Regions from separate parts of the Paenibacillus sp. S-12 genome, predicted to be linked through region 1. Evidence: predicted binding sites of a transcription regulator. Region 1 holds the regulator's gene; each other region holds the start of a gene.

Region 1 (8,352 bases):
GCCGTAAATACGATTACATCAACGCCGTCCATCGCTGCTGCATATGCACCGATGTATTTACGCAAGCGATATACGTACATATCGAATGCCAATGTTGCATTTGGTTCGCCCTCAGCCATTGCATCTGTAATTTCACGCATGTCACTGGACAAGCCTGAGATTGCGAGCAATCCACTGTGCTTATTCAACATGGAGTTGACTTCATTGACTGTCAAATCTTCTTTCATCATTGTGAAAGGCACAACAGCCGGATCCAAGTCACCACTGCGTGTCCCCATCATCAAGCCTTCCAGCGGAGTCATACCCATCGATGTGTCGATCGATTTTCCGCCCTCAACCGCTGTCAAGCTGCCGCCGTTACCAATATGGCATGTGATGATTTTCAAGTCTTCGATCGGACGTCCAACAACTTCAGCCGCACGTTGGCTGACATAGTTATGGGATGTACCATGGAAGCCATAGCGACGAACTTTGTGCTTCTTGTATAGCACCTTCGGTATCGCGTACATGTATGCCTTCTGAGGCATCGTTTGATGGAAAGCAGTATCGAATACAACCGCTTGCGGTACGTCCGGCAAGTTCGTTTCAACTGCTTTAATGCCCATCATGTGAGCAGGGTTATGCAGCGGAGCCAGATCGAACAGACGACGGATTTCCGCTTTGACTTCTGAGTCAACCAATACGGAATTGCTGAATGATTCACCGCCGTGAACGACACGGTGTCCAACAGCCTCAATCTCGCTGATCGTTTTAACTACGCCAACCTTTGCATCTGTAAGCTTGTCCAATACTTTACGAATCGCAATCGTATGGTCAAGAATTTCGCTTACTTCTGTAATTTCGTCAGTGTGATGCGGTTCGTGAATAAGAATGGAGGAATCCATCCCGATACGTTCCACGCGGCCTGCTGCCAGTACCGATTCGTCCTTCATATCATATAGCTGATATTTGAGTGAGGAGCTGCCTGCATTGATTACGAGTATTTTCATAGTCTATCCCCATCCTTATCATACTTGAAAAATCCGACGCCCGATTTCACGCCGAGGTGGCCAGCGCGCACCATCTTTTTCAACAATACGGACGGACGGTATTTGATATCGCCGAACTCGCGGAACATGCGTTCCATAGCAGCCAGTATCGAATCCAAGCCAAAGCGGTCTGCCATCTCAAGAGGCCCGTATTGGAAATTATATCCGATTCTCATTGCATTGTCGATATCTTCGGCAGACGCTACGCCCTCTTGCAGAACGTGCAAAGCCTCGTTAATCAAAAGACAGATCAAACGAGACGTCACGAAGCCCGGAGACTCGAATACCATGATTCCTTTTTTCTGTACAACCTCTTCGACGAAGCGCTTCGTTTCATTGAATGTTTCGTCAGAGGTTTTTAACCCGCGGATAATTTCGACAAGGTCAACCTTCGAAACGGGATGAATAAAGTGCATGCCAATAACACGCTCAGGATACTTCGTTGAGCTTGCCATTTCTGTCAGGGACAGTGTCGATGTGTTGCTTGCCAAAATAATGTTGCTTGGGCATACGCGATCCAGTTCAGCAAAGACCAATTTCTTCGCTTCCAGATCTTCAGATATAGTCTCAATTACCATATCGCATGCACTCAGCTCCGCCAGATGCGTCACCTTATGTATGCGCGAAAGAATTAACTTTTTTTCCGCCTGTGTGATAGCCCATTTCTCAAGCTGCTTGTCCAGGCTTGTTTCAATCATTTCATACGCGTGGTCCAGCTTCTCCGGCGATTGCTCCACCAACAGCACGTCCAAGCCTTTGACAGCAAGCATTTCTGCAATGCCTTGGCCCATTGTACCGCCGCCGATGACGCCGATCTTTTTGAAAAACATGGTTTCTTCCACCTTTCCTGTTGCTATGCTCTGCATAGTGTACCCGAGATGATGGTTTCGTTATCAGTGCATAGGTACCTCACCTTATCTTATCATGAATATGGAAACAAAAAAGAAAAACCAGCGTGAATTCACGCTGGTAATTGTTTCTTGTCACATAATAGACACCGGAACGTATCTCCGTTTACTAATTCCTCTTCCAAAAGGTGTTGCAAACATCGCTCAAAAGCATCCCGGTGCTTCTCCAACAATTCACGCGTTCGATAGGTCAAATCTACCATAATCGCCTGCGTTTCATTTGTCAAGACATCTGGCGAGAGATGCTTCAATCGAACGATGCCTAGATTAGTTAAACCAGCATTCACCATCGTCTCCACGATATTGAGTGCTTGATCGAAGTCTCCCTGAGAGCCTGTACTGCGATTGCCGTAGAACAGCTCCTCTGCTACCGAGCCGCCTAGCGCTATCATAATCTGCTCCTCAAGGAACGGCTTCGTATATAAGTAACGATCCCCTTGAGGCTGATGTCGAACGTACCCTAATGCTTGACCGCGCGGGCTGAGAGCTACCTGTGAAACGCTTTCCGGTCGGACAAGCTCTGCCGTGATTGCATGGCCTAGCTCATGAATAGCCACGCGACGACGTTCCTCTTCATTTGTCTCTCGGTCGCTTTTCTCTCCTAGCAACGCCTTATCAATCGCCAGGGAAAGATGTTCCATCGTAATGGATTCTTGCCGTTGACGCATCGCATAAATGGCAGCCTCATTAAGCACGCTTTCTAATTGAGCGCCTGAGAAGCCAAAGGTTTCCTCTGCGATTCGATCCAGACTGACCTCTTCCGCAAGCGGCTTGTTAGCGGCGTGCAGCTCCAAAATATGCTTGCGCCCTTTCTTATCCGGCATATCGACTTGAATATGGCGGTCAAAGCGTCCAGGTCGCAGCAGTGCACTGTCCAGCATCTCCTTGCGGTTCGTTGCTGCCATCACAAGAATGCGTGGCTCTTCATCAGTATATAAGCCATCCATTTCCGTCAACAGCTGATTTAGCGTTTGATCGTATTCTTTTTGCTGCCCGCCTTCACGCTTACCACCAATGACGTCAATCTCATCAATGAAAATGACTGCATTCTGCTTTTTCTCTTTCTCTGCGCGCTGTCTTGCTTCCTTGAACAGTTCACGTACACGGCCAGCCCCTACGCCGACATACATTTCGACGAACTCACTGCCTGATACGCCAATGAACACGGCATCTGCATAATGAGCAGAAGCCTTGGCCATCAATGTTTTCCCCGTTCCTGGAGGGCCTGTCAACAATATTCCCTTCAACGGACGAATCCCAAACTTCCGAATATCATCAGGTCGTACTAAGAAATCAAGCGCCTCAATTAATTCATTTTTTGCTCTGTCCTGCCCGCCTATTTTCTCAAAACTCATCGCACTAATATGACTTTGGCCTGCTTTTGCACGTCCGGATGAACGTGTCATACCTGCTTGCCCTCTCCGATTCACAAAGAACAGAAGAACAGTAATCGCGACGGCGGCTGCTACGATCGGCCAAATATTCACACCAAGATAGCTAATAAATAGTATGGCTGGGATTACAATCCCCAATGCCAATTCCCAACTACGAACGGATTGCCGTTGCTTTTTCATTAGGCCACACCCCCACAGGCGATGCTTGCAATGGAAGCAAAATTGTCTTGCTTCCTTGCCCATCCTTGAGTTGAATATAGACATAACGAGCATCCATTTCGGTTTGAATCTGAATGCCTGGGTGCTGCTGTTGAAGCTCCTTCAATCGTACGGGAATGTCACTATACTTCTGATGAACCATCGCCTCAGCTACATCGAACATGGCCCGTGACCATAATTGATCGATATTCGGCGTGCTTTGCTCATTCCAATATTCGAGTTGAATCTTCTTACCGCTCGAATTTTGCTGCAATTCATCTGATACTTGTTCAACCAAGCTGCTAATATTTGTTCCGTTCTTGGTCTTCAGCTTTACTTGCAATGTATCGGGATCCCACTTTACATCATACTGCGTAATTTCAGCATGCTGCTTGAGCACTCGCTCTACAGGCTGCTTTACGAAGCTGCGTTCATAAAATGCCCAACCACCGAACAAAGCAACAGCTGTAATCAACATAATGAGCAAGGTAGGAACAATACGTATTTTTTTCGCCATGCTGAAACCTCCTGTTGCTAATCTATATTATATACCCCTAATGTTCTCTCTTTGATATATCATGAGTATATCATACATACTGCACTATCTCTGAATGTAAAGTGTACCATGATTGCCATCGAACTTGTTCCAGGAATAAAAAAGCGCTGCATCCTCCGTCTGATGTACATGTGTTCATGTACGCACAAACGAAGCAGCAGCGCTTCAAGATCATTCGTCGAATATGCTATTTATTAGGCAGCGTATAAATATCACCTGTAGGCGAACCGTTAGCAAATGTATAAAAATGATAGAAATAATGGACAACGCCTTGGTCATCTTTTCGTTTGACTAAAGCCTGCCATAAATATTGATCATCCTTATAAGCAGGAGTAATTCGGATCACATCTGCATCCGGGTACTGCGCTTCAATTCTCCCCTCAATCGTTTCCTTTGAGGTTACTTCTGCAGAAGTCATTAGGTTTACCTTATCCGGGAGCACCCAAATCATATGTTCCTGACCTTGCTCGTCAGTTCCCCGAACCGTATATACAACTTGATCCCAAACCCCCTTCTCCACTTCAGTCACACTTGCAAGCTTAACAGCCTCATTCGCCCGTTTCACAATTTCCGCTTCTTTTACTCGCTCATCCTTATTAATATATTGCACATACTGATAAGAGGCGAAGAACAATCCGACTAGAAACAAGAGAACGAGTACCGGTATCAGCCATTTCCAATGCGATCTCCGGCGTACGCGTCTTCTCTGCATGAACTCTCCTCCTGCCTATCTTGCAAGCAAGCTCTCAAAGCATTGCTGCGCCTCATGAAGGATTCGTTCCTCATCCATCGTCAGGCATTCGCCATTCTTCACAACCTGCTTTCCATCAACCCATACATGCTTGACATCCTTGGCAGATGCCGAGTATACAACATGGGATACCAAATCCGTATGAGGCATAAAGTGAGGCTGATCAATATCAACTGCAACAAAGTCAGCCTTCATTCCCACTTCAAGCGCGCCAATATCGTCAACACGAATTGTCTTCGCACCATAGATTGTTCCCATGCGCAGTGCCTCTGCTGCAGGAATAGCAGTCGGATCACCGGACACGCCTTTATGGATCAGGGCGGCGAGTCGAATTTCTTCAAACATATCAAGGTTATTGTTGCTTGCCGGTCCGTCGGTACCAAGTGATACTACAACACCTGCACGAAGCAGCTCAGTTACGCGAGCAACGCCGCTCGCCAGCTTCAAGTTGCTGCCTGGATTGTGAGACACCGCCACATTATATTTCGCAAGCGTTTCTATTTCCTCATCTGTCAGATGAACACCATGAGCGACGAAGGAAGGACGTGAGAAGAAGCCAAGCTTCTCGAGATGCGCTACCGGACGCATTCCATAATCCTTCACATTTTGCTCTACTTCAGCTTTCGTTTCTGACATATGAGTATGAAGCGGCAAATCTAAATCATGCGCAGCCTGAACAAAGCTCTCGATAAAGGATGGCGGGCAAGTATACGGCGCATGTGGCGCCAACAGTGTACGAATGCGGCCATTTGCCTTCCCGTTCCAATCCTTCGCGAACTGGATCGCTTCATTCAACTTCTCCCGCTGTACATCCTCCGGACACAAGCCAATCGCTCCGCGCATGAGTGATGCACGGATTCCAGATTGCTCACTTACCTTTGCCACTTCATCCATGTAATCATACATATCAACAAATGTTGTCGTACCGCCCTTCAACATTTCAACAACCGACAACGCCGTTCCCCAGTACACATCCGTAGCCGTAAACTTACCTTCCATCGGCCACATTTTCTCCTGCAGCCACGTTTGAAGCGCAAGGTCATCACCATATCCGCGCAGCAAAGACATCGCAGCATGTCCATGTGTATTCACAAGTCCTGGAATAAAGAACAATCCCTTGCCATCAATGATTTCTGCACCTTCAGATGTGTATTGCTCAGGCAAATCAGCTCCCAGATGAACGATGCGATCATTTTCCACGACCATGAATCCATGGAAGGAGGATTGTTTCGCAGTTGGAGACAAGTCGGCAAATATGCCGTTTTTAATAATGATTCGATGTGTCATTCGGCAGGTACTTCCTTTCCATTATCAGATAAATAATACGCCAAACTGAACAAGTCCGTCGTGAAGTCGGCTGTATGAACCCGAATATTCGGCGGCACTCTCAAGATGACAGGCGCGAAATTCAAAATGGCTTCTACCCCGGCCTCTACAAATTGATCCGCAACATGCTGTGCTTCCGTAGCCGGCACCGTAATGATTCCGATGCGAATTTGCTTTTCACGAACCGTAGGAATGAGATCAGACATGGGCTGAACTTTCAAATTGTTAATCTCAGTGTTAATTTTGGACTCCTGAGCATCGAACACAGCAACAATTTTCATATTATCTTTCAAGTATACGGTGTAGTTGCAAAGGGCGTGCCCTAATTTACCTGCGCCGACAAGTCCAACAGGTATTACCTGATCGAGTTTTAAAATATGCCGAATTTGTTGAATAAGATACGATACATCATACCCGATACCCTTGCGGCCGAAGTCGCCGAAGTATGCCAAGTCCTTTCGAATTTGGGCAGGATTCAAGTTCAGCTTCTGTCCCAAATCTTGAGATGAAACTGTGAGCACTTCACGCTGCTTCAATTCTAATAGGTGACGTAAATATACGGGTAAGCGCCGAACGACAGCTTCTGATATTTTTAGTGCTTTCATCCTAAAAAAGCTCCTCTCATCGCTCTCCAATACCTCTTTGATTATGGTCTAGCCACGTATCTATACGTGGTACAAGTTGTTCTGTTGCCATATGCTCCATTTTTGGACCAGGCAGCGAGTAAAGAAAGTGTTTGCCATAGCTTGTCTCAATAACCCGGGTGTCATAAATGATTACAATCCCTTTGTCCTGCGTTGTGCGCACGAGACGACCGAATCCCTGCTTGAACCGGATAACAGCCTGCGGTACAGAATATTTGCGGAACGGATTTTGATTCATCCGCTTCAAGCGATCGCATTTTGCTTCCACTAACGGGTGATTCGGCGGCTGGAAAGGAAGTCGTACAATCGCCAGACAGGTCAGCGCATCTCCCGGAATATCTACTCCTTCCCAAAAGCTGCTTGTCCCAAGAAGCACCGAGTTCGGCTGTTCTCGGAACCTTCGTGTCAGCTTGCTTCGATTGCCGCTGTCAATTCCTTGTCCCAGCACTTGAATGCCATGGAGGCTTAGCGCTTCCTTTAGCGGCTCATATACATCCCGCAGCATGCGATACGATGTGAATAATACAAGCATTCGTCCCTCTGTCACCTTAGCTACATCGGCCAGTGACTGCATCAGCGTCATATTAAACTTAGCGTCTGACGCCCCCTTTACGCTCGGAAAGTCACGCGGAATGACTACAAGCGCTTGTTCACGGTAGTTAAATGGTGACGGAAGGATGACAGTGTTCAAGCGCCCATCCCGTTCTGCATCCTTCAAGCCCAATTGTTCGGCCACGAACTGGAACGATTTATCGACAGACAATGTTGCTGATGTCAGAATGACACTCTTCTTCGGCTCAAAGAAATAACGCTTCAGTGCCTCACTCACATCAACAGGGACGGCATACATTTGCATCGATTTATGCTTATATTGGAGATTTCCTTCCATCCAATATACCGTATCCGCATCCTTGCCCTGCATAAACTCCCGGAATTCATCACGAAGTTGCCCAATGTCCTTGAACAGACCTGTCACGTCTGCCGTAACGCCTTGAACCTCGTCATCATCGTAATCCTTCCATTCGTTAACGAGCTTCTCCCCCGAACGGACAATGTCGCTTAAGCGGGTATGAATATCGCCTTCCAGTTCCGCAATAGAGCTCCAGGCTTCAGGACGATTACCTGACGGCAGCCTAAGCACAGCTTGGCCGCCCTCCGCTTGACCGGCTTCATTCATGGAAGGCAGCATCTGATAAAGTTGCTCATGCAAGCGATCCCACTGATCCTTGACATCGACGAGCTGTGTCAGCATCTTATCAATTCCTTCTGCCCAGACAAGCGCCTTTTCATTGCCTGACAAGCGAAGGCGCTGCTGCAGCAGCACAAGCGCCCCGTTTTTACTATCCTTGAACAACTGGGTCAACGGATGAATGAGTGAAAAATATTGCAAGTGAATGCCTAGGTGTTTGCCGGCCGTCTCTTCAAAGTGGTGTGCTTCGTCTACAACAAGCTGCTCGTAGGCAGGAAGCAAACGATGCTCTGCAATGACATCCGTAAATAATAACGAGTGGTTCGTGATGATAATGTCTGATAAATTCGCATCATTC
Region 2 (8,352 bases), on a different contig from region 1:
CGCTTACGGATAATCCGCTTGTACCAAGCTTTCGCGAATTCATTCTAACCCCTCCTTTTCAGGTAACGGTTCGAGTATAGCAAGCCTATATTAATTGGTGAAATACTCATTATTTTGCGTATTGATTCGAAAATCCTATTAATATTCCAGATGTTCCTTATCATCGATCCGCTTGCGGAAGACGTAGTAGCTCCAAATTTGATATCCAAGCACAAACGGCAGAATTGTCAACGAGATATACGTCATCACCTTTAGCGAGTAAGCGCCGGAAGCGGCGTTCATAATCGTCAGATGGAACTGAGGGCTGATCGAGCTGACCATAACCCGCGGGAACAATCCGATGAACATGCTCACGGCTGATAGAATGATAACGGCACCCGTCATGGCGAACGCCAAGCCATCCCGTTCCCGTCTAATGAGCAACATGGCTAGAATCAACGCGCAACCAGCTAACAGAGGCAGGATAATCCATACGCTGCCATGCACCGTATAAATATCGGTGCTGACATACGTCATCATGGCGAACAGCAGCAGGAGGACGACAACTGCCGGGCTGACATCGCGTGCTGCCTTCCGTGCCCGCTCCCGCAGCTCGCCAGTGGTTCGCAGTGTAATGAAGACGAGCCCGTGCAGGATGCACACCATGACTACGGCCACACCGCCAGCGAGGGAATATCCGTTCAGCAGATCAAGCACACTCCCGACCATTTCCTTGCTGCCGTCAATCGGCACACCGCGAATCATATTGGCAAATACGACGCCGAACAGGAACGGAGGCAGCAGACTCCCGATGAATATCGCGGCATCCCACGCTTTTTTCCAAGCGCCATAATCCATCTTACCTCGAAATTCGAATGCTACTCCGCGCGCGATAAGCGCCAACAGCAGCACGACGAATGGAATATAGAAGCCGCTGAACAACGTGGCATACCATTCTGGAAAGGCAGCGAACATAGCTCCTCCAGCCGTAATTAACCATACCTCGTTTGCGTCCCAATACGGGCCGATTGTGTTGATGATGATGCGCCGCTCATGATCCGTCTTCCCGAGGAACCTAGCGACCATGCCTACCCCGAAGTCAAATCCTTCAAGGAAGAAAAATCCGACGAATAAGATGGTAACGAGTATGAACCATAACTCATTTAGCGATAGCATGTGCTTCCTCCTTATCAAATGGATCGTAATTCTTCATATCTTCTTCCTCCGGTTTTTCCATCTGCTCATCTTTACGAATTACCTTGACGAATAGAACAGCGTCGATAATGGCCAGTACCGCATAAATGGTCGTAAAAGCAATGAGTGAGAAGAGCAGCTCTTCCGCCGTAACGGTCGGCGATATGGCGTCCTCTGTGCGCATGACTCCGAACACAACCCACGGCTGACGACCCATCTCGGCCATAAGCCATCCCGCCGAATTGGCGAGGAACGGAAAGGCGATCATGCCGACCATCAGCTTCAAGAACCAGGGGCGCTGCTCTAGCATCTTTTTGCGGGAAAATAGGAGTCCGAGGATGCCGACAAGGCACATGAGCCCTCCTGCTACGACCATCATGCGGAAGCTCCAGAACGTCATTTTGACCGATGGAATATAATTTCCTGGTCCGTACTTCTGTTCATAGCGCGCTTGAATTTGATTCATCCCTTCCACGCTGCCGCTAAGCTTGTTATACGATAGCAGACTGAGCATATAGGGTACTTGGATATCGAACGAATTCTCTTTCTTTTCCGTATCTATGTTGGCAAATAGAGTGAACGGTGCTGGATCCTCGCTTGTATCCCAGAGCGCCTCGGCTGCTGCCATCTTCATCGGCTGAGAAGCGAGCAGATGCTGCGCCTGTGCATGCCCAATGTAGGCAACGAGGACGGATGAAATCAAGGCAACGGTAATCGAGACACGGAACGAACGGCGGAACATGTCTGGATTGTGTCCACGCAGCAGCTTCCATGCACTGACGCCTGTCATAAAGAAGGCGCCGGTTGCGAATGCAGCGAATAGCGTATGCGGAAATTGCAGCCATAATTGCGGATTCGTAATAAGCGCAAAGAAGTCGCTCATCTCTGCCCGGCCGTTTTTGAATTCATATCCGACTGGCGCATGCATGAATGAGTTGGCCGTCAAGATCCAGAACGCGGACAATACGGTGCCGATCGAGACGATCCAAATGCAAGCGAGATGAACGCGCTTCGATAAGCGCTCCCAGCCGAACACCCACAAGCCAATGAAGGTGGATTCCATAAAGAAGGCGAGCAGCCCTTCAATGGCAAGCGATGGCCCGAACACGTCTCCGACGAAACGGGAATAATTGGACCAGTTCATCCCGAACTGGAACTCCTGCAAAATGCCGGTGACGACGCCGACTGCGAAGTTAATCAGAAATAATTTGCTCCAGAATAAGGCAGCTTGCTTGTAAATCTCCTTACCCTTGAGGACATAGAGCGTCTCCAATACAGCGATTAAAAACGCCAGTCCGATCGTCATCGGGACGAAGATGTAGTGGAATAGCGTTGTTGAAGCGAATTGAATTCGCGCGAGAATGACTTGATCCATAGAGGCCTCCTATTGGCAAAAAGCGATGTTCGTTCGTGTAGGATGGGTTGCGTGCTTGAAATAAACAATGTGAATAACTTCACGTTATGGGATGCTCTGTGTGCTTACAATGGTTGTCATCGGTTTGAATGTGTTTGGCAATTCATCTAAATATGATGTAGGTGCTGTAGGTGCATCGCAATAAGGTGCATCGCGATTTTCTGACTCATAGCGCTGTTATGCGGTATGAGTGGGCTGATTTAGATACATTCACATGTTCAGCCTTATCATAGAGCAGAGTGGATGGGATGTCGCCATCCATTTCAGCAGGGGGAGATCATCCATGTTCAAGAGACTGACACAGAGTTGACAACGTTTCGATGAAATCAAGCCATGGGGGAGCGGTGAGGGTAATGATATACTTAGTTAAATGTGATAAAAATCACAGACTACGAAAGCGAGAGGTGTATTTTCCATGTGGAAACCGGATCGCTCCAGCAAACAACCGCTTTATCAGCAGATTGCCGCATATATCGAGCGCAGCATTTATAACGGTGAATTTTCTCCGGGAAGCATCCTACCATCGGAACGTAAATTTGCCGAGCAAATACATGTGAACCGAAGCACTGTCGTTCAAGCCTATGAGGAGCTGCGTGCTGCAGGCATTATCGAAAGCATGGTCGGCAGCGGTACCCGAGTAAGTAAGTCGATGTGGGGAACGGGTTCTCAGCAAACGCCAGATTGGCATCAGTATTTAGATGGATGCAAGGTGGTCCAGCCTGATCCGCTGTACTCACAAATTATTCGTTCCGCATTGGATTCGGGCATCAGCTGCATTGACTTTGCCAGCGGGGAACTGTCCCCCGATTTGTCGCCAAATGAAGAAATGCGGATGCTTTTGAGCGAGCATCCGCTGCACGAGGATATGAGCTATGACCATTCGCAGGGCTATATGCCGCTGCGGGAGGTTTTGTCCTCCTTTTTGCATCATTACCGCGGCATTCGAACGACGGAATCATCGATTTTGGTTACGTCAGGATCTCATCAATCGCTGTATTTAATCACCCACCGTTTGCTTCAGCCAGGGGATGCGATTGCGATTGAGGATCCTTCCTACTATAATTCTCTGCCTATGTTCCACGCGGCTGGCTTGCGCTTGTTTCGGCTGCCTGTAGATGAGAAGGGGATATGTCCGGATGGGATATTGTCCTTGTATCGGGAGCACAACATACGGATGATATTTGTGAATCCGAATTATCATAATCCAACGGGCCGTGTGCTTGATCCTTCTAGACGGGAACAGTTGCTTGAGATTTGCGGCAGCTTAGGCATTCCGATAGTGGAGGATGATCCGTTCAGCCTGACCTCCTTTACAGGCAATCCGCCGCCGACACTTAAATCGCTAGATACGAATAATACCGTCATTTACATTGGTTCATTATCCAAAATTGTAGCCTCTGGCCTGCGGATTGGTTGGATGGTTGCCCCGCAGTCAGTCATCACTCGGCTTGCTGCTGAACGTCAGCAAATCGACTTCGGGATGAGTGTGCTGCCACAGCGAATCGCTGCACGCTTGCTGTCAGAAGCTTATTTTGACCAGCACTTGGTGCGGCTGCGGCAGGAGCTTCTCAAGAAGCGGAATTTGCTTATCGATGCTTTGCAGCGCGAACTTCCGGGGGAGGTGGCGTATTCGCTTCCGCAAGGAGGGCTGCACTTATGGTGTAAAGTGAACCCCCCATTCCATGATACATTATTGCTAGAAGAAAGCGTAAAGCAAGGGGTATTATATTATCCCGGAACGGTTTACGGCTCAAAAGCCGGGTATGTCCGGTTTACGTATGCAAGACCGCATGAGGATGAAATTGACTTAGGGATAGCGCGATTTGCCCAAGCGTTAAAAGCATCCCGGCAGCGTATGAAATGATACATGTTGGAGAAAAAATTCAAAAAAAGAGATGCAGTTGGAAAGTTTCCCCTTTCTGATTGCATTTTTTTGTAATATGATGGAGAGGCAAGATTAAAGTAAGCGTTTACGAAGCAGAGCGCAGTTGAGTGGAGGGATGAGGAAAAAGCGAACATACATTTTTGATAACGAGAAGAGATGGAGGGAAATAATGAAACGATCCATTTATTTGAAAGCGATTTCTATGCTGCTCAGTTTGATGGTTGTCTTGACTTCTGCACTTACAGTAGTTCAGCCTGCCAAGGCGCTTGCTCAATCAAATGAGCAGGATGGCGTGAAAGTGGAATATAAAACGGATGGCCCTGTTATATCCGTACCAGATAAGGCGGATGGTACTCCACCCAGTGTAACTGATGTCGTTTATGATAAGGATGGCAATATCATTCCAGATCCAAATGGGGATACAAATGAGGAAGCCGCCCGCCTTCTCGCAACTGCTACATTTAGCGGAACGAATCTAGCGCTGCATAAGCCGGCGTTTTCCTCTGGCAATGAAGTGGATTATTTAGGATCTGAGCTGGCTGTAGACGGTAAAGGGAATACAAGATGGTCTTCAGCAAAAGAAGATGAACAATGGTTTTATGTAGATTTAGGTGAGAAGAAATCGTTCGATCGAGTGGTTATCCGTTGGCAAACTCCGGCTGATACATACAAGATTTTTGTATCGGATGATGCCAAGACATGGACGAATGTGAAAGAAAATGACGGCATTATTCCATGCAAGGGCGGTGTGGAAATCGTTGATTTTCCTGTCCGCGAAGCACGTTATGTGAAGTTCCAGGGCGTCAAGCGCGCGCCTGTTGAAGGTACACTGTACGGCTATTCTTTCTATGAATTTGAGGTGTATCAATTGTCTGATCTGCAATCGGTCATTGATAAGGTGACGGCTGCGCTAACCGTACGGGCCGGACAGACGAAGCTTGACTGGACCGCTGCAGGAGTGCCCGAAGGATACAATGTGAGCGTATTTGGCAGCGACAGACTTCCGGTCATTGATCGCGATGGCAACATCCATACACCGCTTGTAGATGCCAAGGTGAATTTGATTATCCAAGTGGAGGAGCAGAACAATCCAGATCGGAAGCTGCTGTCAGGTAGTGTACCTGTAATCGTTCCGGGCTTGCATAAGCAGACGCCGGATCGCAATGCTGAGCCGGAAGTGATTCCTTCTCTGCGCGAATGGTATGGGGATTCAGGAAATTATACATTAACTGCATCTTCGCGGATTGTCGTTAATCCGAAGGATGAATCACAGTTGCGCAAAGCGGCGGAGATTACTCGCGATGACCTGCTGGATTTGACAGGCTATACGCTAGAAGTGGCAGTAGGACAGCCGCAAGCAGGCGACATTTATTTGGCTATTGACCCATCCTTGTCTTTGCTCGGAAATGAGGGCAATGTGTTCAAGGTAGCCGAGTACGTATCGATTACCTCTTCATCGGCAACAGGGGCATTTTACGGCACACGAACGGCGCTGCAAATTATGAAGCAGCATGAGGATCATACGATTCCGCGCGGGGAAGCAAGGGATTATCCAAAGTATGAGAAGCGCGGACTCATGATTGACGTAGCACGCAAATTTTTCACGATTGATTTCCTTCAGGATTATGTGAAGCTGTTGTCCTGGTACAAGATGAATATGTTCCAAATTCATTTGAATGATGATGTTGGTGAACCGTTCGCAGATGGCACGCGTGCAGCCTATCGCTTGGAAAGCGCGACGTATCCGGGGCTTGCAAGCGGCAGCGGCCATTATACGAAGCAGGAATTCAAGGATTTGCAGCTCCTGGGCATGGACTACGGCATCAATATTGTACCGGAAATCGACACGCCAGGACATTCTCGCGCATTCACGACCTACAATTCGGCGCTTGGAGATGACTCCCACTTGGATATCTCTAAGCCGGAAACAGTTGAATTCATCAAGAACTTATTCAATGAGTACTTGGATGGAAGTGATCCGACCTTCGTTGGGCCGGAAGTGCATATCGGTACGGACGAATATTGGGGATCGGATATTGAGCGGTTCCGATGGTACATGGATACGCTCGTGAAGCATATTAACAGCAAGGGGAAGCATCCGCACATGTGGGGTGGATTGACGCAATATAACGGAACGACGCCAATCAGCAACGAGGCAACGATGGGCATCTGGTATGAGCCATACGGCGCGCCGCAGCAGGCGGTGGATCTCGGCTATGATGTCATCAACTCTCAGAATGTATACATGTACATCGTGCCTACCCTTTACGGCAACTATTTGAATTCACAATTTCTGTATGATGAATGGGAGCCGAACAAATGGGAGAATACGATGCTGCCGCTTGGACATCCGCGTGTAAAGGGCGGCATGTTCTCCATGTGGAATGACGTATCGGAAGCGAATGGCTTGTCGATGGACGATGCGCATATTCGATTGCTGCCAGGCATACAGGTAGTGGTAGAGAAGATGTGGACGGGAACGCGTGATGATAAGTCTTTCGCGCAATTTAACAATCGTACGAAGGTGATCGGCGATGCGCCGAATGCCGATCGTTCTCACAAAATTACCGTGGGGAATCCAGATAATCTTGTTATGGAATACCTGTTTGAGCAAGAATTCAAAGATAGTTCTGGCAATGGCTTTGATGGCAAGGCAGTTAATGTGGATATTGCGGAAGGCAAGTATGAGCAGGGGGCGCGCTTCAACGGAGGAAAGAGCTACATCGAGACACCGGTCGATGCGATTGGGTTCGGTTGGACTGCATCGATGTGGATCAAGCCTGACAAGGACAATCCAGAAGATGCTGTGTTGATGGAATCGCCTGTTGGTGCGCTGAAATTGAAGCAAGGCAAGACAGGCAAGCTTGGGTTTAGTAAAGAACATTATAACAGTACGTTCAATTATGTCGTTCCAGAGGACAAGTGGACACATATTTTGTTGAAGGGCGATGACAAGGGTGTATCGCTGTTCGTCAATATTGATGAGTATGTCGAACGTCTGGAAATGCAGTATCCGAAAATGCACACGCTCGTCTTGCCGTCGCTTCGCATCGGCAGCGAGACCAACGCATTCAAGGGCACCTTGGATAATGTGGTCATCTACAACAAAGCGATCGAACTGCTCAGCACGGAAAATTTGGCGCTAAATAAGGCTACAGAATCTTCTGAGCCAGAGTTCCCGTATTATTCTTCTGATAAGGCCGTGGATGGAAATGAGTCCACACGCTGGTCAAGCAAGTATGTGGATGATGCCTGGTTCCTCGTTGATTTGGGAGAGGACAAGGACATCAATAAGATTGTGATTAAGTGGCAAGGTGCATATGCAGAAAAATATCAAATTTTGGTTTCGAATGACAAAGCAAACTGGCGCAACATTTCCGGAGAAGGCGGAGTCCTTGATTCCAAGGGTACATTAGACATTCTTGAATTTGATACAACGCAAGCTAGATATGTGAAGTTCCAAGGTGTAAAGCGGGCAACCGTCTTCGGCAACTCGTTCTTCGAGTTCGAGGTATACTCGCCAGGGCAAATTCCGGAGTACAAGCGTTTAATTGAAATGGTGGAAAACCTTCTGCCGAAGGTAAACGGCAATGAGAAGCTGCGCCAACTGATGCTGCAAGTATTGAATCGCTATCCATATGATGCGAACCGACCAATTGATCCGATAAAGACGCTCGCCTCGCAGCTTCAGCAGAAATAGGAAGGTCAGGCCTCGCTTCCTTGCCGGAGGCGAGGTTTTTGTGTGATCTATTCAATTTCTTGTTTACGGCTCATGGTAAGGGAGCTAGTGAAAGTTTCCTATGTTATCGAGAAAACGATTCTGATAATGGAGTCATAGAGATATCGTATGACAAATCAACATCACGTAATCTTCACATGT
Region 3 (8,352 bases), on a different contig from region 1:
CGCCTCCACGAAGCCGAGTACAACAGCGACAGCGCTGAATATTGCGATAATAACCGCCTTCTTCAACGCTTCTGACTGTTGGGATACGGCTGCACGCTTCGTATTATTGTACGACGGCATCGATGTCACTCTCCTCGCCAGCATCGCCCTCGCTGAACAGCTCGACAAGCACGCGATGAGGCAAGCATACGATTGTATCATTCGGTCTCGACACGAAGCCGAACGACAAGCATACCTTGTCAGAGCAGTCGGCATCGATCATTTCGATTCCTTTGTCATGCACCTTCAAAAGGTTGAAGCCATGATCCGTTTCGACTCGAATGGTTTGTTCTTTCTCGGTTAATTCCACTTTCTTATAGGGTTTCCCATCTACCGTAATATGAGCAAACACCTTGGAATTGTGCAAATTTTCACTTTCATTTTGAAAGAACCATTTCGGCACAAGAAATGCAAGCGCCGCGACAATAATGACTCCGATGAGAATCAGATCTCCACGTTTCATCTTGTTGACTCCTCGGGTTTCATTTTAATTTTGAAGCTATTTTTATTATACCTCTTCGTGAAAGAAGGTTCAATGTTCGTCCATGGCATAACCGTGAACATCAACGCTTTTCAGCCTCGCTAGCCGTTCTGTTGTGATATGCTTGATTTGCAACTTTTTGGGGAACTGCTATAATGAAATGCTTGGTTACAGCCCCATTCCCTTAATAAAAAGGATGTTCAAAACCTATCTTTTTCATTACACATATAGATGGAGGAATCGCCTTATGACACGTTCACGCAGCCTGCTTCGCAGCGCCATCGTTCTGCTGTCTGCTTGCGCCCTTATTTTGAGCGGATGCGGCAGCAGCGGAAAGGAGGCCTCGGGCACGAACGATACTGCTAGCAAGAAATCCGCCATTAAGCAGCAATCCTACTTTATCTTCGATACGATCGTCACCGTCAAGATTTATGATGAGCGAGCGGATCAAAAACAATTCAAGGATATTGAGAACCTTTTGAATGAAATCGACTCGCGCCTGAACCGGACAAAGGACACAAGTGAGCTGGCGAAGATCCATGCTGCTTCAGGCAAGGAGGCTGTTACCGTCACACCGGAGTCCTTTGACTTGATTGCCAAATCGCTGGATTATGCCAAGCGTACTGAAGGACGCTTCGATCCTACCGTTGGCCCGATCGTGGACTTATGGAATATTGGCCATGAGAATGCTAAGGTGCCGAATCCAGACAAGCTGGCACAGACGTTAAAGCTGGTCAATTATAAGGACGTGACGCTTGATCCTGCGAAGCATGCCATTAAGTTGAACCGTGAAGGTATGGAACTTGATATGGGCAGTATCGGCAAGGGGTATGCCGCCGACCGAATCGCGGACTACTTGCGCAATAACGGCTTCCCGAGCGCTATCATTGATCTAGGCGGCAATATTTTTGCGGTTGGAGCGAAGCCTGGCGGTTCGGATTGGACGATCGGCGTTCAAGATCCAGATGAAACTCGCGGCAACCAAATCGGCAAGATGAAGGTGCAGGACAAGACGATTGTGACGTCCGGCGTTTATGAACGATATTTTGTAGAGAACGGCAAGCATTATCATCACATACTTGATCCCGCTACCGGCTATCCGGTCGATAATGGTCTCAGCAGTGTGACGATTGTGACGAACAGCTCGACGGATGCCGATGCGCTGTCCACTTCCCTATTCGCCCTCGGCGTGGAGAAGGGCTTGAAGTTCGTCGAAGAAGATCCGAATGTCGAGGCCATCTTCATAACGACCGACCACAAGGTGTACTGTACGTCAGGCATTAAGGAAATCTTCGAGCTAACGAACGACAAGTATAAGATTGTCAATTAATAAGCTACTTATCGGAAAAATAGAACGCCCGCTGCCTTAATCGAACCTGCTCCTAGCAGTCGATTCAAGATAGCGGGCGCTTGCTTTTTCCAAACATATGCTCTGATATTCAACCAGGCAGATCGACCCTCATCCCCACATGCTTATTAAGACCATGCCGGATGCCACAACAGCCGATGTCGCGATTCTCGTCCACCCCTGCTGCTCCTTCAGTACAACGATACCTAACATTGTTCCAATTACAATGCTGAATTCGCGGATCGGAGCGAGATGGGCAAGCGGCCCCAGTGTCATTGCGAACAAGAACAATAAATAAGAACCAGGCGAAATGATAGAGCCCAGTACAATCGTACGCCAATTTGCCTTCCACTCATGGCGTATCCGCTTCGTACGTATGACAGAAGGTGCTAAGAACAGAAGCGCGCCTAAGTTCGAAATTTGAATCAGTCCCAAGGGACTGAAAAACTCCACCACCATCTTATCAGTCAGCGTATAACTGGCTGTGCACATCCCAACGATGGTCGTAATTGCTAAGGTTAGCCACCAGAGTCTGCTGCGCGGCTCCTTCGAGGAGAACATGCCGCTGAGCGCAAACAATCCTCCGACAATCAGCAGCCAGCCAAGCCAGCCGATTAGAGACAAGCTTTCATCGTACAGAAATACGCTCACAATAGGTACGATGAGTGCAGCCGTTCCTCGCATCATCGGATAGACCTTGGACAGATCGCCGACCTGATAAGCCTTGGATACGAGCCACAGGTAAACTCCCTGAAGCAGCAGAGATAAGAATAATAGGAGCCCATTTTCCCATGACCAATTCATAACTAACAGATCATGAACAAAAAACGGCATAAACACAACTGCAGCCAAGCCGTGCAAGCAAAATAAAAAAGATTCCTTATGAATGCTCCGCTTCGCGAACATATTCCAGGTGGCATGTGCAAAGGCAGAGGCGATGACCAACAGGAGGCCGTATATTGCCACTTTAGCATCTCCTTTGTAAAGGATTCGTTTAATTTTCCCTTAATATATAAGTTCACCCACATCTTTCCTGTCCCCATAACCAACAAAGAGGAGACCCATGCCAGATAAGGCAGAGTCTCCTCCTTGCGATGTTCAACTGCATGACAGCATATGCTTCATCTATTAAATGGCAGAGAATACAGTACCGGTCACGATGCGATGGAAGAATGGCTGATGCGCTACGCGATGCTCGCCGACTGGATCATCACTGTAGAATGGAAGGCGCTCCTGCTCAAGCTCCTCCAAGCAAGCTACACGTTCGTCAACAAAGTCGAGGATGCGCTCTTCCGCCGACTGCAGGCGTGCCATTACGGTACCGTAGCGGCTATCGATCACTTCCCAGCCGAATGGCTTGCTTGTCGCCATCCAGAGTGCCCGATGCGCCTTACGCGCTTCATCCACGAGCGGACGAATCGTAGGAATCACTTCGGTAGCGATGCGACGCAGTTCCTCCTTGTCGCCATTCCGATATGCACGGGTCACCTGTACACCAAGCATCGACTTTGCACCGACAGCCGCGGACAGCTTTGCGTACATATCGAATACGAGCGCATGATCGCCCGTCGTGTTATCTCGTGCAGCCGCAAGGCGTTGTGCCAACTCCTTGTAATGCTTCGGCAGCTTCGCTTCCAGCTCCTCTGTAAGGTAGATATCAAACAGCCCGAGCAGCGCATCCTGGAACAACAGGAACTTCGATCCATTCGAGCCGTGCATATTATTTTCCGTAACACCTGGAGTCTCATCCAAATAAGTCAATTGCCAGTAATCATCGAAGCTCTGGCCTGTGCACAGTTGGAAGCGTTCCTTCAACTTCACTTCATCCACTTCGCCTTCGGTATAACCATGCTCAGCGAACAACTGCAGGCCTGGGAGAATCGTCATATGGTTCGTCTCCTGGCCATTGTCGCCCCATGCTGTCGCAAATACTTCCTGAATCCCCTTCGACTTGCAGGCGAGCAGGGCTGGATTCGTATTCTGCCACGTCTTGCCATAGTTCGGGCTCATAGCGCCCCATACCCATACGCCGCCTGCGAATACTGGATCAGATCCAAGCTGGCGATGCTTCTCGATGAACTCTTCATAGAAGCCTTGATCATCGTGATAGTAATCCCAATAGACAAACTGAACACCCTTCGGAATTTGATCAACAACCTCATTTGTGAAGTTAATGTCAAGATCATAGTAATGCCCGCCATTTTTCATAAGCAGATGGAAATACATGTCGCTCCACATCATTGGAGTCAAGCCGTGCTTGCCCGTAATCTCCAAGACGCGAGCCAAATGCTCATTCATAATATCGAAACGCTCACGGAAGCCATGCTTGTGCATATATTTGCCCAGACCGAGACCGAACGCCTCATCCATCCCGATATGAATGCGCTTGGATCGAAGCGATTTCGTTGCCGCTACAACCATATCCTCTATGAAACGGTACGTCTCCTCTTCGCCTACGAGAAGGACATCCTCCGTATCCTTTATCTCGTTCGCATAGTCCCACTTCAGCGCCTGCGCCAAATGGCCAAGCGTCTGAATGCAAGCGACTACCTCAATACCGAACATGGCGGCATATTGATCAATTTCATACAGCTCCTCAGTTGAGTAGCGTCCGCGCATGTATCCGAAATACGGACGTCCTGGAACTTCATACGTGTCTTCGGTATATAGCATTGCGCCATTCAAGCCCATCAGCGCCATTGAGCGCAGCGTTTGCTTCATCATATGCACATTCGGAACCGCATTCCGAGATGCATCGATCATCGTTCCGTTATACGTAAATTGCGGGTGCTCCGTAATATCGAACGGCTGTCCTTTGCGAAGCTGCTCGACGAACAGGCCAAGCGCACGGAAGAAATGAATGTCCGCCTCATAGCGAATCACCCCTTTTGTTCCATCCCATGCGGCACGAAGCGGCCCTTCCTCTTGCTCCACTCGTACGAGAGTACCTTCTGTACCTGCTTCCATATTTAATAACGACTGCAATTCTTGGATCCCTGGCAATAGTTGCTCGACACTGCCTATAAACTGTAACTTCACAGCAGATCCCTCCCCACGTGTTGTTGGATGCGCTTACAGATACGACATGATATCGCTATCTTCTCTTCTATATATGGCGCACACTAGTCACCCGTAGTTTACCACATCTATCTGTAATGGAGGTGACAAGCCCGTGAATTTATATAAAGAGCAGCATACCTGCGTTTTCGGCAAACAAAAAAGACCGAGCCTAATCATGACTCGATCTTGCCTACCTTTACATACCAATGTTCTGCGCTGCTGCCTCAGTTAGTGAACAGGCGAGCTCGCCGCTCCCGAAGGCATCGCGTTGCTTTCAGCACCTGCATCCTTCGAATGCAGATGCTCGGAAGCCCCATTCGTTACCTTCTGGTTGTTCACATGCTGCGAACGCAAGTACACCATATAGTAAGCACCTGCTACAAAGACAACCCCTCCGGCCAAGTTGCCCAGCCAGACAGGAATGAAGTTCGACATATATTGCCCCCAGCTGAAATGCCCCTCAAAAATGGCTGCTGGAATGACAAACATATTGGCAACAACGTGTTGGAACCCGATGGCTACAAAAGCCATCGTCGGGAACCAAATGCCCATAATTTTTCCGCTGAAGCTCTTCGCCCCATAAGCCAACCATACCGCCAGTGCAACAAGCCAGTTGCAGCCAATCCCGCTGACAAAAGCCTGAATAAAGCTTTCATCCAGCTTATGAGCCGCTACATCAACTGTCTTCTGCAAATATGGGCCAGAACTCGTAAGCCCCACTACATGACCGAAGAAATACGCTACAAACAAAGCCCCCAAGAAATTAGCAAACGTAATCACCACGATATTTCGGATGGCCTCTCCGGTCGTTATGCAGCCTTTCATTCGAGCGAGCGGTACGGCCATCATATTCCCGGTCAACAGCTCTCCGCCAGCTAATAAGACAAGGATCAACCCTACGGGGAACAACGCTGCTCCAATCAAGCTATTAATACTTCCCCATTCCGCGGGCGCGGCTGCCGTCACCCGTATATATAAGAGATAACCGAGCGCAATAAATGCCCCGGCAAGAAAACCTAAGATCAGCATGGCAGACAAAGGATTTCTCGCTTTGATCGTTCCGGTTTCCACTGTTGCTTCCGCAATTTGCTGCGGCTTCAAATAACCTGACATCGACATAACCTCCTGCTTGTGCATATTCCGATGCAAGCCTGATCATCCCAAGGCCTGCTTTCCATTCGCACCTACCCAGATGCGATTCACCCCGGTTGGAATGTCAACTGAACAGGTTGCAAATTCATTGTAACGAAGCCCTCACCATGATGTTGTGCATTTTATCACAAAGTATATTTCAAATATTGACCATTTTGCGTATACAAGGAAATAGGTGCACAGCATACAAAAAAAGCCAGCAAGTCAAGGTCTCGACTCACTGGCCCTCCCCTATGAATTGGCTTGAGTGGCATCGTGCATTTACGCGCCGCGTTTGGCAACGATGCTGCGTGCAATGTGTACACCTGCGGCACCTGCCTGTGCGAGTCCGCGCGTAATGCCAGCGCCGTCTCCGCCGCAGTATAAGCCTTCAATTTCCGACTCCAATGTCGTATCCAGCTTTGGACGAGCGGAGTAGAATTTCGCCTCAACTCCATAAAATAACGTGTGCTCAGAAGCGATGCCCGGCGTTACGCGATCAAGCGCTTCAACCATTTCAATGAGACTCTTCATCGTATTGTATGGAAGTACAAGACCCAAATCCCCAGCAACGGCCTCTTTCAAGGTAGGCTCCAGGAATCCTTCTTGGATGCGCTTTTCTGTTGAGCGGCGTCCACGAATGATGTCCCCGTACTTCTGGACGATAATGCCGCCTCCGGACAAATCGTTCGCGCGCTTACAGATTTCACGAGCGTACTCATTCGGCTTATCGAACGGCTCCGTAAACTTATGCGATACAAGCAGCGCAAAATTCGTGTTTGCAGAGCCCAGCTTCGGATCCTTGAAGGAGTGCCCGTTCGCGCACATGATGCCACTGTGGTTCTCCACCACGACATGGCCAGACGGATTGCTGCAGAAGGTACGCACCTGTGTGCCAACAGACGTATTGAACACGAATTTCCCTTCATACAGGTGTTCATTGATTTCGCGCATAACGATATCGGAGGTCTCTACCCGCACCCCAACATCGACTTGGTTGTTGTACATTTTCAAGCGGCGCTTTTTCAATATTTCCGTCAACCATGCTGAGCCGTCACGTCCCGGCACGATTACCACTTGATCAGCTTCATGCTTCTCACCGCTCTTTAGCTCAATCCCCTTCACAATATAGCGCCCATCCTGCTTCTCTGAAATCAGATCCGCGACTTCTGTTTTGTAGGCCATTTCGACGCGAGGCTTCAAATATTCATAAATGGATTTTAAAATCTCCAGGTTCTGTTCCGTTCCCAAATGACGCACCTGTGCGCGCAGTAGCTTCAAGCCAGCAGAATAGCCCAGCTGTTCAATACGACGTACCGTTTCTGTTGTTGGATCGGTAATATCCGTTGTAGCTCCATGCTCCAGGTTGATTGCATCTACATATTTGATCAAGTCCAGTACTTGTGAAGCCGGCAAATAATCAGTCAGCCAGCCGCCAAATTCTGTCGTTACGTTAAATTTACCATCACTGTATGCCCCTGCTCCACCGAAGCCGTTTGTAATCGAACAAGCTGGGAGACAGCCGGCAAAATCCTTCTTTCCTGCCGCTGGAGGACACTTTTGGATTTTCTCCTCCAAAATCGGACAGTTGCGGCGATAAATATCATGTCCCTTATCTACGAGCAATACTTTCAGATGTGGAGCCTTCAAAGATAATTCATAACAAGTGAAAATACCAGCCGGACCTGCTCCTACAACAATTACATCATATTTACTCATTGTTTCCTCCTCGATGCTCACGATGTTTCGGTCTATTTATCTCTTATCCGATGAGCCTGCACCTATTTGGGCAAAAAAAATATCCTGTTACGTGCAGGTATACCAAAGCATACCTATCGTAGTCAGGAATTTACGGCTCCTGGTAGAGACCCCTAGACCTTATCTCTGGGATATACGAACAGGATAAACAAAATAATGGCCAATCAATCCTTGCTCTCCACTTTCCGCGGGAGCAACCTTATTGTATCTAAATTTAACGAACAAGTCAACAACACTCACGCCCATTGTTCGTTAATTATTTTTAATCCCACATCATAATTTACTAATCACGATTATAAATAGAGCAAATTCCGAACATTATTATTTTGTCCACTTGCTTCATTATTCCCTGCTGCATTCAAAACTGCCCCCCCTTCACAGTCAGCATCTACCCAAAATGAGGTTATCGATATATGATTTACCTATGATATAACTCACAACAAAGATTGGCATGCATACGATTGGAGGCACGCGTATGAACGCGCTTGAACCCCCCGCTGGGGATGGACTGATTATTGACAAACTATCGATGACA

The links. Region 1 encodes Rex, which represses fermentation and respiration genes when NADH is low (regulators of the CRP and FNR family bind a similar motif). Its sites were predicted from a motif close to TTGTGAAATATTTCACAA; they were not measured.
Region 2: a site for Rex is predicted at 2,616-2,633, ahead of NO352_RS16065 (cytochrome ubiquinol oxidase subunit I). Genes of this name have one in related genera too.
Region 3: a site for Rex is predicted at 6,194-6,211, ahead of NO352_RS20560 (formate/nitrite transporter family protein). Genes of this name have one in related genera too.

What each region holds. Positions count from the first base shown of each region.
Region 1 covers NZ_JASIUF010000012.1:297,886-306,237, forward strand. The annotation lists gene NO352_RS12395 (acetate kinase) at 1-989, opposite strand, end outside; gene NO352_RS12400 (3-hydroxyacyl-CoA dehydrogenase family protein) at 986-1,858, opposite strand; gene NO352_RS12405 (AAA family ATPase) at 1,990-3,510, opposite strand; gene NO352_RS12410 (quinolinate synthase) at 3,482-4,045, opposite strand; gene NO352_RS12415 (cell wall elongation regulator TseB-like domain-containing protein) at 4,272-4,796, opposite strand; gene NO352_RS12420 (amidohydrolase) at 4,812-6,122, opposite strand; gene NO352_RS12425 (redox-sensing transcriptional repressor Rex) at 6,119-6,766, opposite strand; gene dinG (ATP-dependent DNA helicase DinG) at 6,783-8,352, opposite strand, start outside.
Region 2 covers NZ_JASIUF010000016.1:138,117-146,468, reverse strand. The annotation lists gene cydB (cytochrome d ubiquinol oxidase subunit II) at 139-1,155, opposite strand; gene NO352_RS16065 (cytochrome ubiquinol oxidase subunit I) at 1,139-2,548, opposite strand; gene pdxR (MocR-like pyridoxine biosynthesis transcription factor PdxR) at 3,003-4,451, shown strand; gene NO352_RS16055 (discoidin domain-containing protein) at 4,642-8,172, shown strand.
Region 3 covers NZ_JASIUF010000022.1:118,195-126,546, forward strand. The annotation lists gene NO352_RS20535 (energy-coupling factor transporter ATPase) at 1-120, opposite strand, end outside; gene NO352_RS20540 (NusG domain II-containing protein) at 104-502, opposite strand; gene NO352_RS20545 (FAD:protein FMN transferase) at 768-1,850, shown strand; gene NO352_RS20550 (DMT family transporter) at 1,980-2,834, opposite strand; gene NO352_RS20555 (beta-N-acetylhexosaminidase) at 2,997-4,907, opposite strand; gene NO352_RS20560 (formate/nitrite transporter family protein) at 5,157-6,041, opposite strand; gene NO352_RS20565 (NAD(P)/FAD-dependent oxidoreductase) at 6,342-7,778, opposite strand; purine riboswitch at 7,878-7,976, opposite strand; gene NO352_RS20570 (LytTR family transcriptional regulator DNA-binding domain-containing protein) at 8,293-8,352, shown strand, end outside.